Regions from separate parts of the Staphylococcus lloydii genome, predicted to be linked through region 3. Evidence: a T-box and tRNA genes for the amino acid it is inferred to sense, from the RefSeq annotation. Region 3 holds a T-box; the other regions hold tRNA genes.

Region 1 (5,246 bases), 410 kb from region 3:
CCAGCTAAGGTCCCAAAATATATGTTAAGTGGAAAAGGATGTGGCGTTGCCCAGACAACTAGGATGTTGGCTTAGAAGCAGCCATCATTTAAAGAGTGCGTAATAGCTCACTAGTCGAGTGACACTGCGCCGAAAATGTACCGGGGCTAAACATATTACCGAAGCTGTGGATTGTCCGTAGGACAATGGTAGGAGAGCGTTCTAAGGGCGTTGAAGCATGATCGCAAGGACATGTGGAGCGCTTAGAAGTGAGAATGCCGGTGTGAGTAGCGAAAGACGGGTGAGAATCCCGTCCACCGATTGACTAAGGTTTCCAGAGGAAGGCTCGTCCGCTCTGGGTTAGTCGGGACCTAAGCTGAGGCCGATAGGCGTAGGCGATGGATAACAGGTTGATATTCCTGTACCACCTAAATTCGTTTTAAGCGATGGGGGGACGCAGTAGGATAGGCGAAGCGTGCTGTTGGAGTGCACGTCCAAGCAGTAAGACTGAGTGTTAGGCAAATCCGGCACTCATAAGGTCAAGCTGTGATGGGGAGAGGAAATTGTTTCCTCGAGTCGTTGATTTCACACTGCCAAGAAAAGCCTCTAGCTAGAATATTAGGTGCCCGTACCGCAAACCGACACAGGTAGTCAAGATGAGAATTCTAAGGTGAGCGAGCGAACTCTCGTTAAGGAACTCGGCAAAATGACCCCGTAACTTCGGGAGAAGGGGTGCTCTCTAGGGTTAACGCCCGGGAGAGCCGCAGTGAATAGGCCCAAGCGACTGTTTATCAAAAACACAGGTCTCTGCTAAACCGTAAGGTGATGTATAGGGGCTGACGCCTGCCCGGTGCTGGAAGGTTAAGAGGAGTGGTTAGCTTCTGCGAAGCTACGAATCGAAGCCCCAGTAAACGGCGGCCGTAACTATAACGGTCCTAAGGTAGCGAAATTCCTTGTCGGGTAAGTTCCGACCCGCACGAAAGGCGTAACGATTTGGGCACTGTCTCAACGAGAGACTCGGTGAAATCATAGTACCTGTGAAGATGCAGGTTACCCGCGACAGGACGGAAAGACCCCGTGGAGCTTTACTGCAGTCTGATATTGAAATTCGGCACAGTTTGTACAGGATAGGTAGGAGCCTTAGAAGCGTGAACGCTAGTTTACGTGGAGGCGTTGGTGGGATACTACCCTCGCTGTGTTGGATTTCTAACCCGCACCATTAATCATGGTGGGAGACAGTGTCAGATGGGCAGTTTGACTGGGGCGGTCGCCTCCTAAAGAGTAACGGAGGCGCTCAAAGGTTCCCTCAGAATGGTTGGAAATCATTCACAGAGTGTAAAGGCATAAGGGAGCTTGACTGCGAGACTTACAAGTCGAGCAGGGTCGAAAGACGGACTTAGTGATCCGGTGGTTCCGCATGGAAGGGCCATCGCTCAACGGATAAAAGCTACCCCGGGGATAACAGGCTTATCTCCCCCAAGAGTTCACATCGACGGGGAGGTTTGGCACCTCGATGTCGGCTCATCGCATCCTGGGGCTGTAGTCGGTCCCAAGGGTTGGGCTGTTCGCCCATTAAAGCGGTACGCGAGCTGGGTTCAGAACGTCGTGAGACAGTTCGGTCCCTATCCGTCGTGGGCGTAGGAAATTTGAGAGGAGCTGTCCTTAGTACGAGAGGACCGGGATGGACATACCTCTGGTGTACCAGTTGTCGTGCCAACGGCATCGCTGGGTAGCTATGTATGGACGGGATAAGTGCTGAAAGCATCTAAGCATGAAGCCCCCCTCAAGATGAGATTTCCCAACTTCGGTTATAAGATCCCTCAAAGATGATGAGGTTAATAGGTTCGAGGTGGAAGCATGGCGACATGTGGAGCTGACGAATACTAATCGATCGAAGACTTAATCAATTTAAATGTTTTGATTGGTAAAATGATATTTACTTACTATCTAGTTTTGAATGTATAACTTTTATACATCATTGTCTGGTGACAATGGCAAGGAGGTCACACCTGTTCCCATGCCGAACACAGAAGTTAAGCTCCTTAGCGCCGATGGTAGTCGGATTTACATCCCGCTAGAGTAGGACGTTGCCAGGCAATATTATTATTCCACAGTAGCTCAGTGGTAGAGCTATCGGCTGTTAACCGATCGGTCGTAGGTTCGAGTCCTACCTGTGGAGCCATATGGCCCCGTGGTCAAGCGGTTAAGACACCGCCCTTTCACGGCGGTAACACGGGTTCGAGTCCCGTCGGGGTCATTACATATTGGAGAATTAGCTCAGCTGGGAGAGCATCTGCCTTACAAGCAGAGGGTCGGCGGTTCGAACCCGTCATTCTCCACCATTTAATTTAATAAGCGCGGAGGGGTAGCGAAGTGGCTAAACGCGGCGGACTGTAAATCCGCTCCTTCGGGTTCGGCAGTTCGAATCTGCCCCCCTCCACCATTGTTGGGCTATAGCCAAGCGGTAAGGCAACGGACTTTGACTCCGTCACGCGCTGGTTCGAATCCAGCTAGCCCAGCCATTTTTGAGCCATTAGCTCAGTTGGTAGAGCATCTGACTTTTAATCAGAGGGTCAGAGGTTCGAATCCTCTATGGCTCACTTGTAAAAACACTTCTTCGGAAGTGTTTTTTTTATGAAAATTTTTATACACATTCAAGCATATTTTATGCAAAATATAAGGTTATAATGAATGTTCAAACGTTTTAATGTTTTTATATGTAAGATACCTCTAATCCATTGTGACACAAGGTTTTAGCTGGCTTGAAAGTTTAATCTTAATAACGTATTCTAGTGTTAAAATGAATGCAAAGGGGTTTTGGATTTATGAAAAACATTAATATTATTGGAGCACCATCGACATTTGGTCAAAGAAAATTAGGGGTAAACTTTGGTCCAGATGCTATACGATATGCAGGTATAGTTGATCGTATTAGAAATATTGGTTATACGGTAGTGGATAAAGGTAATATCGAAGTACCAGAAATCAATTTAGACAAGTTTAATTCAGAACAAGAAGGTTTAAGAAATATTGATGAGATTATTCAAGTATCTGAAAACTTGAGTAATTCAGTATCTGACAGCGTACAAAGTGGTGCTTTTCCATTAATATTAGGTGGAGATCATTCAATAGCTATTGGTTCTATTTCTGGTATCAGTAAACATTATGATAATTTAGGTGTTATCTGGTATGATGCTCATGGTGATTTAAATGTACCTGAAGAATCACCTTCTGGTAATATTCACGGCATGCCGTTAAGAATTTTAGCAGGTGATGGTGATGATAGATTGGTCAATGTTTCCAATTATGCACCGAAAGTTAAACCAGAAAACATTGTTTTAATAGGCATGAGAGATTTAGATATAGGTGAACGTGAATATATTAAAAATAACAACATTAAAACATATACAATGGCTGATATCGACAGACTTGGCATCCAACAAGTTATTAATGAATCAATAGACCATCTTAAAGATAAGACAGATGGTATACATTTATCATTAGATGTAGATGCATTAGATCCAGTAGAAACACCAGGAACAGGTACAAGAGTTTTAGGTGGCTTAAACTATAGAGAGAGTCACTTCGCATTAGAATTGTTACATAATTCTCGATTAATTACTTCTATGGATTTAGTAGAAGTCAATCCACTCATTGATCAAAATAATCATACTGCAGAGCAAGCAGTTGGTCTTGTAGGTAGTTTCTTTGGCGAAACTTTACTCTAAGATAAGCTTTATAAATTACGTTTATAAGTCTATTATTTATAATTAGTAATACAAAAATGAACTATGCCCAGATATATCATTTGGGCATAGCTTTTTTCTTTTATACATAAAAATAGTGTCGTTAATTTATTCTTTAATACGTAAAATAATATGCAATTTATTGGTTTTAAATTTTTAGATTTATTGAGTCATAATATGACAGTATAAAAGAAGATTGGTATAATGTTTACAGTGGGATTAGAATACCGGAGGAGATGTCATGGATTTATCCAATATATTTGAACATTGGAGCACGGTCAAAATTATAACTAGCGTGCTTGACTTATTAATTGTATGGTATGTACTTTATCTTCTCATTACTGTGTTTAAAGGTACAAAAGCCATTCAATTGTTAAAAGGAATACTCGTCATTGTCATAGGGCAACAAATTAGTAAAATGCTAAGTTTAACTGCTACTTCACGTTTATTTGATTTGGTTATTCAATGGGGTGTATTAGCACTCATTGTTATTTTCCAACCAGAAATTCGTAGAGCTTTAGAACAATTAGGACGAGGAAGTTTATTCAAACGTTATGCGAGTAATGTCAATAGCGATGAAAATAAATTAATTTCTGCCGTGTCTAAGGCCGTTCAATACATGGCTAAAAGACGTATTGGTGCATTAATTGTATTTGAAAAAGAGACTGGTCTACAAGACTACATAGAAACAGGTATACCAATGAACTCTAATATATCACAAGAGCTATTAACGAATGTCTTTATACCTAATACACCATTGCATGATGGTGCTATGATTATCCATGATAGCAAGATTGCAAGTGCTGCCTGCTATTTACCACTATCAGATAGTGCTAAAATAGCCAAGAGCCTAGGTACGAGACATAGAGCAGCTGTAGGTATTTCAGAAGTCTCAGATGCATTTACAGTTGTTGTTTCAGAAGAAACTGGTTCAATTTCAGTTACATTTGATGGCAAATTAAGAAAAGATATTTCTACTGAAGCATTTGAAGAACTTCTTGCAGAACATTGGTTTGGCTCACGCTTGCAAGAGAAGGGTGTGAATTAATATGTTAGAAAGTAAATGGGGGTTGCGCCTTATAGCATTAGCATTGGCTGTATTTTTCTTTCTATCTGCAAATAATGTTTTTGGAAATATGTTTAATGCGGATAAATTTAGTCAAAAGAGTACAGAGACTATTGAAAATGTACCAGTTGAAACTAAATATGATAGTCATAAACTTTATGCTAACAACGTTCCTGATAAAGTGGATGTAGATATATCAGGTCCACAATCACAAGTTTTAAAAGCAGAAAATGGTCAAAATATTAAAGTAACACTTGATTTAGCCGGTGCTAAAGCTGGGAAGCATACTGTGCAATACAAGGTTAATGGTTTAAGTAAAGATATAAATTATAAAGTTAAACCAAAAGAGGCAACTGTAAAGCTTGAAGAAAAAGTTACAAAAGAGATGAAAGTTGATCCCGATGTAAGTAGTGACAACATCGACGCAGACTATAAAATAGCTGACCAAAGTGTGT
Region 2 (5,246 bases), 1.1 Mb from region 3:
GACTATACAAAATAAAGTAGAAATTGCTTTATTACATTGACATCGTCTAGTAGAATTAAATAGTAAAAAGTTGGCGCTATGGAAATATGTAAGTATAATTCAAGGTATCTAAATGGTATTCATCGTAATTGTATGGTGAGAAAGTAGTACGATTAAGCTGGAACAGTACAAAAAATGATAGTTATATTACAAGAATTCCAACTGAAAAAATGTTTAATGACAAAGTAGCACAACAAGCATAAAGGAGAGAAAGTTAATGTCAGAAGAAATGAATGACCAAATGCAGGTCCGCCGTCAAAAAATGCAAGAATTATACGATTTAGGTATCGATCCTTTTGGAAAAAGATTTGATCGCTCAGCTACAGCTGAAGGTCTACATGAAGAATGGGATCACTTATCTAAAGAAGAATTACATGAAAAAGAAGACGAAAGCAGCGTAGTAATTGCTGGTCGCCTAATGACTAAACGAGGTAAAGGTAAAGCTGGCTTCGCCCATGTACAAGACTTATCTGGTCAAATTCAAATATATGTAAGAAAAGATCAAATTGGAGAAGAACAATTTGATTTATGGAAAGGCACTGACCTAGGCGATATAGTTGGTGTTGAAGGTGTAATGTTCAAAACAAATACAGGTGAATTATCAGTAAAAGCTAATTCTTTCACTTTATTAACAAAAGCTTTAAGACCTTTACCAGATAAATTCCATGGCTTACAAGATATTGAGCAACGTTACCGTCAACGTTACTTAGATTTAATTACAAACCAAGATAGTACGCAAACATTTATTAATCGTAGTAAGATCTTACAAGAAATGCGTAACTACTTAAATAAAAAAGGATTCTTAGAAGTAGAAACACCAATGATGCACCAAATTGCTGGTGGTGCCGCAGCGAGACCATTCGTGACACATCACAATGCTCTAGATGCTACATTGTATATGCGTATTGCTATTGAATTACACTTAAAACGCCTAATTGTAGGTGGACTTGAAAAAGTATACGAAATTGGACGTGTATTTAGAAACGAAGGCGTTTCTACTAGACACAACCCTGAGTTTACTATGATTGAACTATATGAAGCGTATGCTGACTACGTAGATATCATGGACTTAACAGAATCTATGATTAGAGAGATTGCTCAAAATGTATTAGGTACTGCGAAAGTACAATACGGAGAAGAAACTATAGACTTAGAATCAAATTGGAAACGTGTACACATGGTTGATGCTGTAAAAGAAGTTACTGGTGTTGATTTCTTTGAAGTAGAATCTACAGAGCAAGCTAAAAACTTAGCTAAAGAACATGGCATTGAAATTACAAGTACTATGAAATATGGACATATTTTAAATGAATTCTTTGAACAAAAAGTTGAAGAGACATTAATTCAACCTACATTTATTTATGGACACCCAATTGAAATATCACCATTAGCTAAGAAAAATCCAGAAGACCCTAGATTTACTGATCGTTTTGAATTATTCATAGTTGGTAGAGAACACGGTAATGCATTTACTGAACTTAATGATCCAATTGACCAAAGAGAAAGATTTGAAGCGCAATTAGTAGAAAAAGCAGAAGGTAATGATGAGGCACATGAAATGGATGAAGATTTCATAGAAGCTTTAGAATACGGTATGCCTCCAACAGGCGGACTTGGCATTGGTATAGATCGACTTGTAATGTTATTAACAAACTCAGCTTCAATTAGAGATGTATTATTATTCCCTTATATGAGACAAAAATAATATAAACAAAGCAGTTTCTCCTAAAATTTATTGGGGGAAGCTGCTTTTTTATTGTATTGATGAATATCAATGTATGTAAAAATAAGCCTCTTAAGTCACTTTGTTCGCATAATTACACATAAAAGATAAAATTTTAGATAAAAAAGGAATAGAAATATATGAGAATATATGATAGACTAGTTCAAGTCGAGAAAAAGTTCAGATGTTATTAATACGTAACAAAAAATACTTAGATAAAAGTATTGACAAAGGTTACGAAATTAAGTATTATATAAAAGTCGCAAAAAACAAACAGTTAAATGTTTGAACTTATATTACATACATATTAAGAAGTTATTTCGATTGTAAAAAAAGTGTAAAATTAACTATTGAAATCAATGGTTAAAGCGTGTATTATTAATAAAGTAAGTTAATTTGTCTGGTGACAATGGCAAGGAGGTCACACCTGTTCCCATGCCGAACACAGAAGTTAAGCTCCTTAGCGCCGATGGTAGTCGGATTTACATCCCGCTAGAGTAGGACGTTGCCAGGCAATGAACAAATCGGAGAATTAGCTCAGCTGGGAGAGCATCTGCCTTACAAGCAGAGGGTCGGCGGTTCGAACCCGTCATTCTCCACCATTTCTCAATTAGATATTGTGCCGGCCTAGCTCAACTGGTAGAGCAACTGACTTGTAATCAGTAGGTTGGGGGTTCAAGTCCTCTGGCCGGCACCATCTCATGAGCCATTAGCTCAGTTGGTAGAGCATCTGACTTTTAATCAGAGGGTCAGAGGTTCGAATCCTCTATGGCTCATCCAGATTTAAATTTTTATTTTTGGATATGCAGAAGTAGTTCAGCGGTAGAATACAACCTTGCCAAGGTTGGGGTCGCGGGTTCGAATCCCGTCTTCTGCTCCATTATTTTTTGTGCCGGGGTGGCGGAACTGGCAGACGCACAGGACTTAAAATCCTGCGGTAAGTAATTACCGTACCGGTTCGATTCCGGTCCTCGGCACCATCTTATTTATAAATATGCGCCCGTAGCTCAACTGGATAGAGCGTTTGACTACGGATCAAGAGGTTATGGGTTCGACTCCTATCGGGCGCGCCATTTTATAAGAATTTTAAATAAATACGGGAAGTAGCTCAGCTTGGTAGAGCACTTGGTTTGGGACCAAGGGGTCGCAGGTTCGAATCCTGTCTTCCCGACTCTTGTTTACTTAATGGGGGCTTAGCTCAGATGGGAGAGCGCCTGCTTTGCACGCAGGAGGTCAGCGGTTCGATCCCGCTAGTCTCCACCATTATTTGATTAAACAAATGAACATTGAAAACTGAATTGCAATATGTCAACGTTAATTCCAAACGCAACGATATAATCGTTGGTTTAAACGTGTTAGAGATAACACACAATTAGTATTTTATGAGCTAATCAAACATCATAATTTTTTATGGAGAGTTTGATCCTGGCTCAGGATGAACGCTGGCGGCGTGCCTAATACATGCAAGTCGAGCGAACAGATAAGGAGCTTGCTCCTTTGACGTTAGCGGCGGACGGGTGAGTAACACGTGGGTAACCTACCTATAAGACTGGAATAACTTCGGGAAACCGAAGCTAATGCCGGATAACATGTAGAACCGCATGGTTCTACAGTGAAAGATGGCCTTGCTATCACTTATAGATGGACCCGCGCCGTATTAGCTAGTTGGTAAGGTAACGGCTTACCAAGGCAACGATACGTAGCCGACCTGAGAGGGTGATCGGCCACACTGGAACTGAGACACGGTCCAGACTCCTACGGGAGGCAGCAGTAGGGAATCTTCCGCAATGGGCGAAAGCCTGACGGAGCAACGCCGCGTGAGTGATGAAGGTCTTCGGATCGTAAAGCTCTGTTATTAGGGAAGAACAAGTGCGTAAGTAACTGTGCGCACCTTGACGGTACCTAATCAGAAAGCCACGGCTAACTACGTGCCAGCAGCCGCGGTAATACGTAGGTGGCAAGCGTTATCCGGAATTATTGGGCGTAAAGCGCGCGTAGGCGGTTTCTTAAGTCTGATGTGAAAGCCCACGGCTCAACCGTGGAGGGTCATTGGAAACTGGGAGACTTGAGTGCAGAAGAGGAAAGTGGAATTCCATGTGTAGCGGTGAAATGCGCAGAGATATGGAGGAACACCAGTGGCGAAGGCGACTTTCTGGTCTGTAACTGACGCTGATGTGCGAAAGCGTGGGGATCAAACAGGATTAGATACCCTGGTAGTCCACGCCGTAAACGATGAGTGCTAAGTGTTAGGGGGTTTCCGCCCCTTAGTGCTGCAGCTAACGCATTAAGCACTCCGCCTGGGGAGTACGACCGCAAGGTTGAAACTCAAAGGAATTGACGGGGACCCGCACAAGCGGTGGAGCATGTGGTTTAATTCGAAGCAACGCGAAGAACCTTACCAAATCTTGACATCCTTTGACCACTCTGGAGACAGAGTTTTCCCCTTCGGGGGACAAAGTGACAGGTGGTGCATGGTTGTCGTCAGCTCGTGTCGTGAGATGTTGGGTTAAGTCCCGCAACGAGCGCAACCCTTAAGCTTAGTTGCCATCATTAAGTTGGGCACTCTAAGTTGACTGCCGGTGACAAACCGGAGGAAGGTGGGGATGACGTCAAATCATCATGCCCCTTATGATTTGGGCTACACACGTGCTACAATGGACAATACAAAGGGCAGCTAAACCGCGAGGTCATGCAAATCCCATAAAGTTGTTCTCAGTTCGGATTGTAGTCTGCAACTCGACTACATGAAGCTGGAATCGCTAGTAATCGTAGATCAGCATGCTACGGTGAATACGTTCCCGGGTCTTGTACACACCGCCCGTCACACCACGAGAGTTTGTAACACCCGAAGCCGGTGGAGTAACCATTATGGAGCTAGCCGTCGAAGGTGGGACAAATGATTGGGGTGAAGTCGTAACAAGGTAGCCGTATCGGAAGGTGCGGCTGGATCACCTCCTTTCTAAGGATATATTCGGAACATCTTCTACGAAGATGAAAGGAATAACGTAGACATATTGTATTCAGTTTTGAATGCTCATAGAGTATTCAAAGATTGTACATTGAAAACTAGATAAGTAAGTAAAATATAGATTTTACCAAGCAAAACCGAGTGAATTAGAGTTTTAAAAAGCTTGAATTCAAACTAAAATAATCGCTAGTGTTCGAAAGAACACTCACAGATTAATAACATTTTGGGTTTTGAGTTAGACGTTATGTTTGACTTAAAAACAAAAAGATTAAGTTATTAAGGGCGCACGGTGGATGCCTTGGCACTAGAAGCCGAAGAAGGACGTTACTAACGACGATATGCTTTGGGGAGCTGTAAGTAAGCGTTGATCCAGAGATTTCCGAATGGGGAAACCCAGCACGAGTCATGTCGTGTTATCAACATGTGAATACATAGCATGTTTGAAGGCATACCCGGAGAACTGAAACATCTTAGTACCCGGAGGAAGAGAAAGAAAAATCGATTCCCTGAGTAGCG
Region 3 (5,246 bases):
CTTAATTTTACACCATCATACTTCTCTTGATAAGTTTGTTTTTTCTCACGTTCTTCGTTAATAACTTTTTCAGGTGCTTTATTGACGAAGTTTTCATTAGCTAATTTTTTGTTTACTCTATCTAACTCTTTTTGCCATTTCTCTAATTCTTTTTCTAAACGAGCAATTTCTTTATCCATATCGATTAAACCTTCAAGTGGTAATACTACTTCACCTGCAGACGTCACAGAAGTCATGGCTTTTTCAGGAATAGTAATATCAGTATCAATAACTAATTCGCTTGGATGACAGAAACGATCAATATAATTCGCATTCGTTTCTAAAGTCGACTTAATATGATTGTTTTTAGCTTTTATAAAGATAGGAATAGCTTTAGATAGTGGTGTATCAACTTCTAGACGTGATTGACGTACTGATTTAATAATTTCTACTAATTGTTCCATCGTTTCTTTACTTTCACCAAATGAAAACTCTTCACGTACAGTTGGCCATGAAGCGTGCACGATTGTTTCCCCTACGTGAGGTAAGTTTTGCCAAATTTGTTCAGTTACGAATGGCATAAATGGATGTAACATTCTCATTGTATTATCCAATACATAAGTTAACACAGAACGTGTTGTTTGTTTTTGAGCTTCATTATCACCATTCATAGGGATTTTACTCATTTCTATATACCAATCACAGAAATCATCCCAAATAAAGTTATATAGCGCTCTGCCTACTTCACCAAATTCATATTTATCACTTAAATTCGTTACGGTTTCAATTGTCTCGTTTAATCTTGTTAGTATCCATTTATCCGCGAGTGATAAGTTACCAGATAAATCTACTTGGTCTACAGTAAATTCATCGCCAATATTCATAATACTGAAACGTGCAGCATTCCAAATTTTATTGATAAAGTTCCACACTGATTCAACTTTTTCAGTAGAATAACGTAAATCATGACCTGGCGAAGAACCTGTTGCAAGGAAATAACGTAAACTATCTGCACCATATTGGTCGATAACGTCCATTGGGTCAACGCCGTTACCTAATGATTTACTCATTTTACGGCCATCTTCTGCACGTACTAATCCATGAAGTAATACGTCATTAAATGGTCTGTTTCCAGTAAACTCTAATCCTTGGAAAATCATACGAGCAACCCAGAAGAAAATAATATCATAACCCGTTACTAGCGCATTTGTTGGGAAGTAACGATTGAAATCTTCTGACTCAGTGTTTGGCCAACCTAACGTTGAAAATGGCCATAAAGCACTTGAGAACCAAGTGTCCAATACATCTTCATCTTGCTCCCAATTTTCAATATCAGTTGGTGGTGTTTCAGAAACTAACAATTCTCCAGTTTCTTTGTGATAATATGCTGGTATTTGATGACCCCACCATAACTGACGAGAAATTGTCCAATCTCTTATTTCTTCCATCCAACGGTTGAATGTATTTTCAAATCTGGAAGGTACAAATTCAATACGATTGTCAGTTTCTTGATTATTTAAGGCTTGTTCAGCCAATGGTTTCATTTTAACGAACCATTGTGTAGATAAATAAGGTTCTACAACGGCACCAGAACGTTCAGAATGACCTACTGAATGTTCATGTTCTTCAATTTTGATTACTAAATCTTGTTCAGTTAAGTCTTTGACGAGTTGTTCACGGCATTCAAAACGATCTAAACCAGCATATTTACCAGCTAATTCATTCATTTTACCTTCTTCGTCCATAACATTAATACGTTCTAAATTATGTCTATTGCCAATTTCAAAGTCGTTAGGATCATGTGCTGGCGTTACTTTCATTGCCCCACTACCAAATTCCATATCTACATACTCATCTGCCAAAATAGGTAATGTTTTGCCAACGATTGGTAGCGTTACATTTTTGCCTATTACATCTTTATAGCGTTCGTCATTTGGATTAACAACGATAGCTGTATCACCCAGCATAGTTTCTGGACGAGTTGTTGCTATTTCAATATAGCCATCTTGGTCAGCATACGGATATTTGAAATGATAAAACTTACCTTGTACATCCTCATGAATAACTTCGATATCAGATAATGCAGTTTTTGCCACTGGATCCCAGTTAATAATATATTCACCACGATAGATTAATCCTTTGTTATACATATCAACAAAAACTTTTTTAACTGCTTGGCTTAAACCATCATCAAGCGTAAAACGCTCTCTACTATAATCTAAACCTAAACCTAATTTAGACCATTGTTGTCTAATGAAGTTTGCATATTCTTCTTTCCAGTCCCACGCTTTTTCTAAAAATTTCTCACGACCTAAATCATGTCTAGACATACCTTGTTCATTTAATTTAGCTTCTACTTTAGCTTGCGTAGCAATACCTGCATGGTCCATACCAGGTAAATATAACGTGTCGTATCCTTGCATACGTTTCATACGCGTTAATATATCTTGTAACGTCGTATCCCAAGCATGACCTAAATGTAATTTACCAGTTACATTAGGAGGTGGAATAACGATTGTATATGTTTCTTTAGTATCATCTTCTTGTGCTTTAAAATATCCATTTTTTACCCATTCATCATAACGACCCGCTTCTACTTCTTGCGGATTGTATTTAGGTTTCATTTCCATATAATTGCCTCCTTAAAATAAAAACACCCACCCTATAAATATAGGACGGATGTTCCGTGGTACCACCTAAATTCAAGAAATTTATCGTTTCTTGCACTTAATTTCGATTAACGCTCAAACACGCTTTAACCTAGTCACATTAATAATGAGTTCAGTTAAAGTTCAATGTGGGCTACCTTCAACACTAGAAAATATACACTCTCACCATACGTGTACTCTCTAAAATTTTCTTTGCATTTACTCTTCCCAATGACTAATTTAATTTACTTAATTATAGTATAATGTAAACAGTAATAAGTCAATGAAATGGAGTGAAATTTATGAATCCTTGTGCATTCGGCACTAAAGATCCTATTTACCTAGAATACCACGATACTGTTTGGGGCCAACCAATGTATGATAGCTTGCAATTATTTAAATTAATGGCATTAGAATCACAACATGCCGGTCTTTCATGGCTCACAATATTAAAAAAGAAAGCATCTTATGAACAAGCATTTTATGATTTTGACCCAGTTAAAATTGCAAAGATGACAGAACAGGATATTGATTCATTAATGGAATTTCCTAACATTGTACATAATAGAAAAAAATTAGAAGCAATAGTGAATCAGGCTAAAGGATATTTTGACATTGAAAAAGATTATGGGAGTTTCAGTGAATTTTTATGGTCATACGTAAATCATAAACCGTATGATTTACAATATGAAGAACCTAGTGAACGTATCACCGTAGATGAAACGGCGACGCAATTGTCAAAAAAACTAAAACAGTATGGTTTTAAATTTTTAGGACCAGTCACTGTATTTTCTTTTTTGGAAGCCGCCGGTTTATACAATGCACATTTACAATCATGCCCTAGCAATCCGAAGAACTTAACATAAATAAAATTAAAACCAAGGATAATCATTGCTAATGATTATCCTTGGTTTTTTGACGCACGATAGCGTAAATAATAATTTAATAATGGGGCGATTAAAAATAGTATAAAAAATATTCTAAAGATGTGATAGCTTGAAATCATTGGTACATCTGCCCCTGTTTCAATAGCTACCAGTACAATTTGGTTCATTCCTCCGGGAGCTGCACCTAAAAACAGATCATTTATCATATTATTAGTAAATAGTGAAATGACATAAACCATTACAAGTGCGAGCAATATTAATAGCACATTTTGTACTGCTATTGCGACCGCTATTCGCCCTTTCATTTGGTCTAATAATTTCGCTATTTGATTACCAATTCTTATCATATAGATGATTTGTGCCCCTGCAATAATATAATTATCTAACGTAAAAGTTACACCTGTAATTAAATTCCATCCAATTAAAACGACAATAGGTGCTAACATTTGCTTTGTTGGAAAATTGATTTTTCCCATTACATAATAAACTAAGGCAATTAAAATAATCAACGTAAGTATGTTAGTCAAAGTCAACGCTTGCGTTAAGTTATGATGTACTTCAGTCCCACTAGAATGACTGCCTCCTGGCGTTTTAAAGAAATAAGAAATAAATGGCACTAATACAACAACAAATATAATTCGAGAAGTCTGTGTTAGACTTACAACCATAATATTCGCTTTTTTATCTTCTTCAGCCATGACTAACATTTGACTTAAAGCACCCGGAATGACGCTTAATATGGCAGTTTCTGTATTGACCTGCGCTATTTTTTTAAATAATAAGGCAATTAATAATGACAGTAATAATAATAAAACTGTTACTAAAATAATAGTAAACCAATCATCTTTAATGTCATAAATAACACTTTTAGTAAAAGTGGAACCTATTTGAACCCCTAATAAAATTAGGCCGAGTTCGCTAAGCCAAAAAGGCCATTTTATTTCTAAACGTAATATTTTAACGACGATAATAGTTGCTATAATTGGACCAAACATAAATGGCAATAACACATGTGCTACGTGTAACAACAAACTCAATATAATCGCTAAAGCTAAAACTATGAGATTATTACGAAAATACTTTGTCATATCTCTTCTCAACTTTCATTGTAATACCGTAATTTTCAATCGATTAAGTTGATTGTATCATACTATGAGATTCATAAAATAGCTTAAAATATTTTATAATAAAAGCATCCAAATAGTACTTCTACTATATGGATACTTAGTTATTATATTTAAACAATTCTACTTAGTGCGGTATCAAAAGCTTGCACTGTTTTATTAATATCTTCTTCAGTATGTGCAAGAGATAAAAATGTACCTTCAAATTGTGAAGGTGGTAAGAACACGCCTTCGTTAGCCATTTCTCTATACATCTGACTAAATAACTCTAAGTCACTTGCATTTGCTTCATCAAAGTTTGTAACTGGGCCTTCGTTTAAGAAGTAACCAATCATAGATCCTGCACGATTAACTGTTATTGGAACATTATGTTTAGCAAAAACTTCTTTTAATCCATTTTCTAATATATCGCCTAGATGATTAAAGTAATCATAAGATTCCGGCGTTAATTGACTTAATGTTTCATAACCACTTGTCATTGCTAATGGATTTCCAGATAATGTACCAGCTTGATAAATATCACCTGCTGGGGCTATTTGATTCATAATTTCTTTTTTACCACCGAAAGCACCTACTGGTAAACCGCCACCAATAACTTTACCTAAGCA

Evidence for each region. A T-box is a leader RNA that pairs with one kind of tRNA and senses whether it is charged. The one in region 3 lies ahead of ISP08_RS05950 (valine--tRNA ligase), so its partner is inferred to be a tRNA-Val.
Region 1: it encodes a tRNA-Val, which carries the amino acid that the T-box ahead of ISP08_RS05950 (valine--tRNA ligase) is inferred to sense. The anticodon was not compared.
Region 2: it encodes a tRNA-Val, which carries the amino acid that the T-box ahead of ISP08_RS05950 (valine--tRNA ligase) is inferred to sense. The anticodon was not compared.

Annotation. Positions count from the first base shown of each region.
Region 1 covers NZ_CP064056.1:813,925-819,170, forward strand. The annotation lists rRNA gene ISP08_RS03785 (23S ribosomal RNA) at 1-1,886, shown strand, start outside; rRNA gene rrf (5S ribosomal RNA) at 1,961-2,075, shown strand; tRNA gene ISP08_RS03795 (tRNA-Asn) at 2,087-2,161, shown strand; tRNA gene ISP08_RS03800 (tRNA-Glu) at 2,165-2,236, shown strand; tRNA gene ISP08_RS03805 (tRNA-Val) at 2,246-2,321, shown strand; tRNA gene ISP08_RS03810 (tRNA-Tyr) at 2,339-2,422, shown strand; tRNA gene ISP08_RS03815 (tRNA-Gln) at 2,427-2,501, shown strand; tRNA gene ISP08_RS03820 (tRNA-Lys) at 2,507-2,579, shown strand; gene rocF (arginase) at 2,805-3,707, shown strand; gene cdaA (diadenylate cyclase CdaA) at 3,967-4,773, shown strand; gene ISP08_RS03835 (CdaR family protein) at 4,775-5,246, shown strand, end outside.
Region 2 covers NZ_CP064056.1:2,294,185-2,299,430, reverse strand. The annotation lists gene lysS (lysine--tRNA ligase) at 257-1,744, shown strand; rRNA gene rrf (5S ribosomal RNA) at 2,162-2,276, shown strand; tRNA gene ISP08_RS11345 (tRNA-Val) at 2,289-2,364, shown strand; tRNA gene ISP08_RS11340 (tRNA-Thr) at 2,384-2,459, shown strand; tRNA gene ISP08_RS11335 (tRNA-Lys) at 2,466-2,538, shown strand; tRNA gene ISP08_RS11330 (tRNA-Gly) at 2,568-2,642, shown strand; tRNA gene ISP08_RS11325 (tRNA-Leu) at 2,654-2,742, shown strand; tRNA gene ISP08_RS11320 (tRNA-Arg) at 2,759-2,835, shown strand; tRNA gene ISP08_RS11315 (tRNA-Pro) at 2,860-2,933, shown strand; tRNA gene ISP08_RS11310 (tRNA-Ala) at 2,950-3,025, shown strand; rRNA gene ISP08_RS11305 (16S ribosomal RNA) at 3,170-4,721, shown strand; rRNA gene ISP08_RS11300 (23S ribosomal RNA) at 4,997-5,246, shown strand, end outside.
Region 3 covers NZ_CP064056.1:1,221,441-1,226,686, reverse strand. The annotation lists gene ISP08_RS05950 (valine--tRNA ligase) at 1-2,609, opposite strand, end outside; T-box leader at 2,648-2,872, opposite strand; gene ISP08_RS05945 (DNA-3-methyladenine glycosylase I) at 2,930-3,493, shown strand; gene ISP08_RS05940 (AbrB family transcriptional regulator) at 3,529-4,602, opposite strand; gene hemL (glutamate-1-semialdehyde 2,1-aminomutase) at 4,752-5,246, opposite strand, start outside.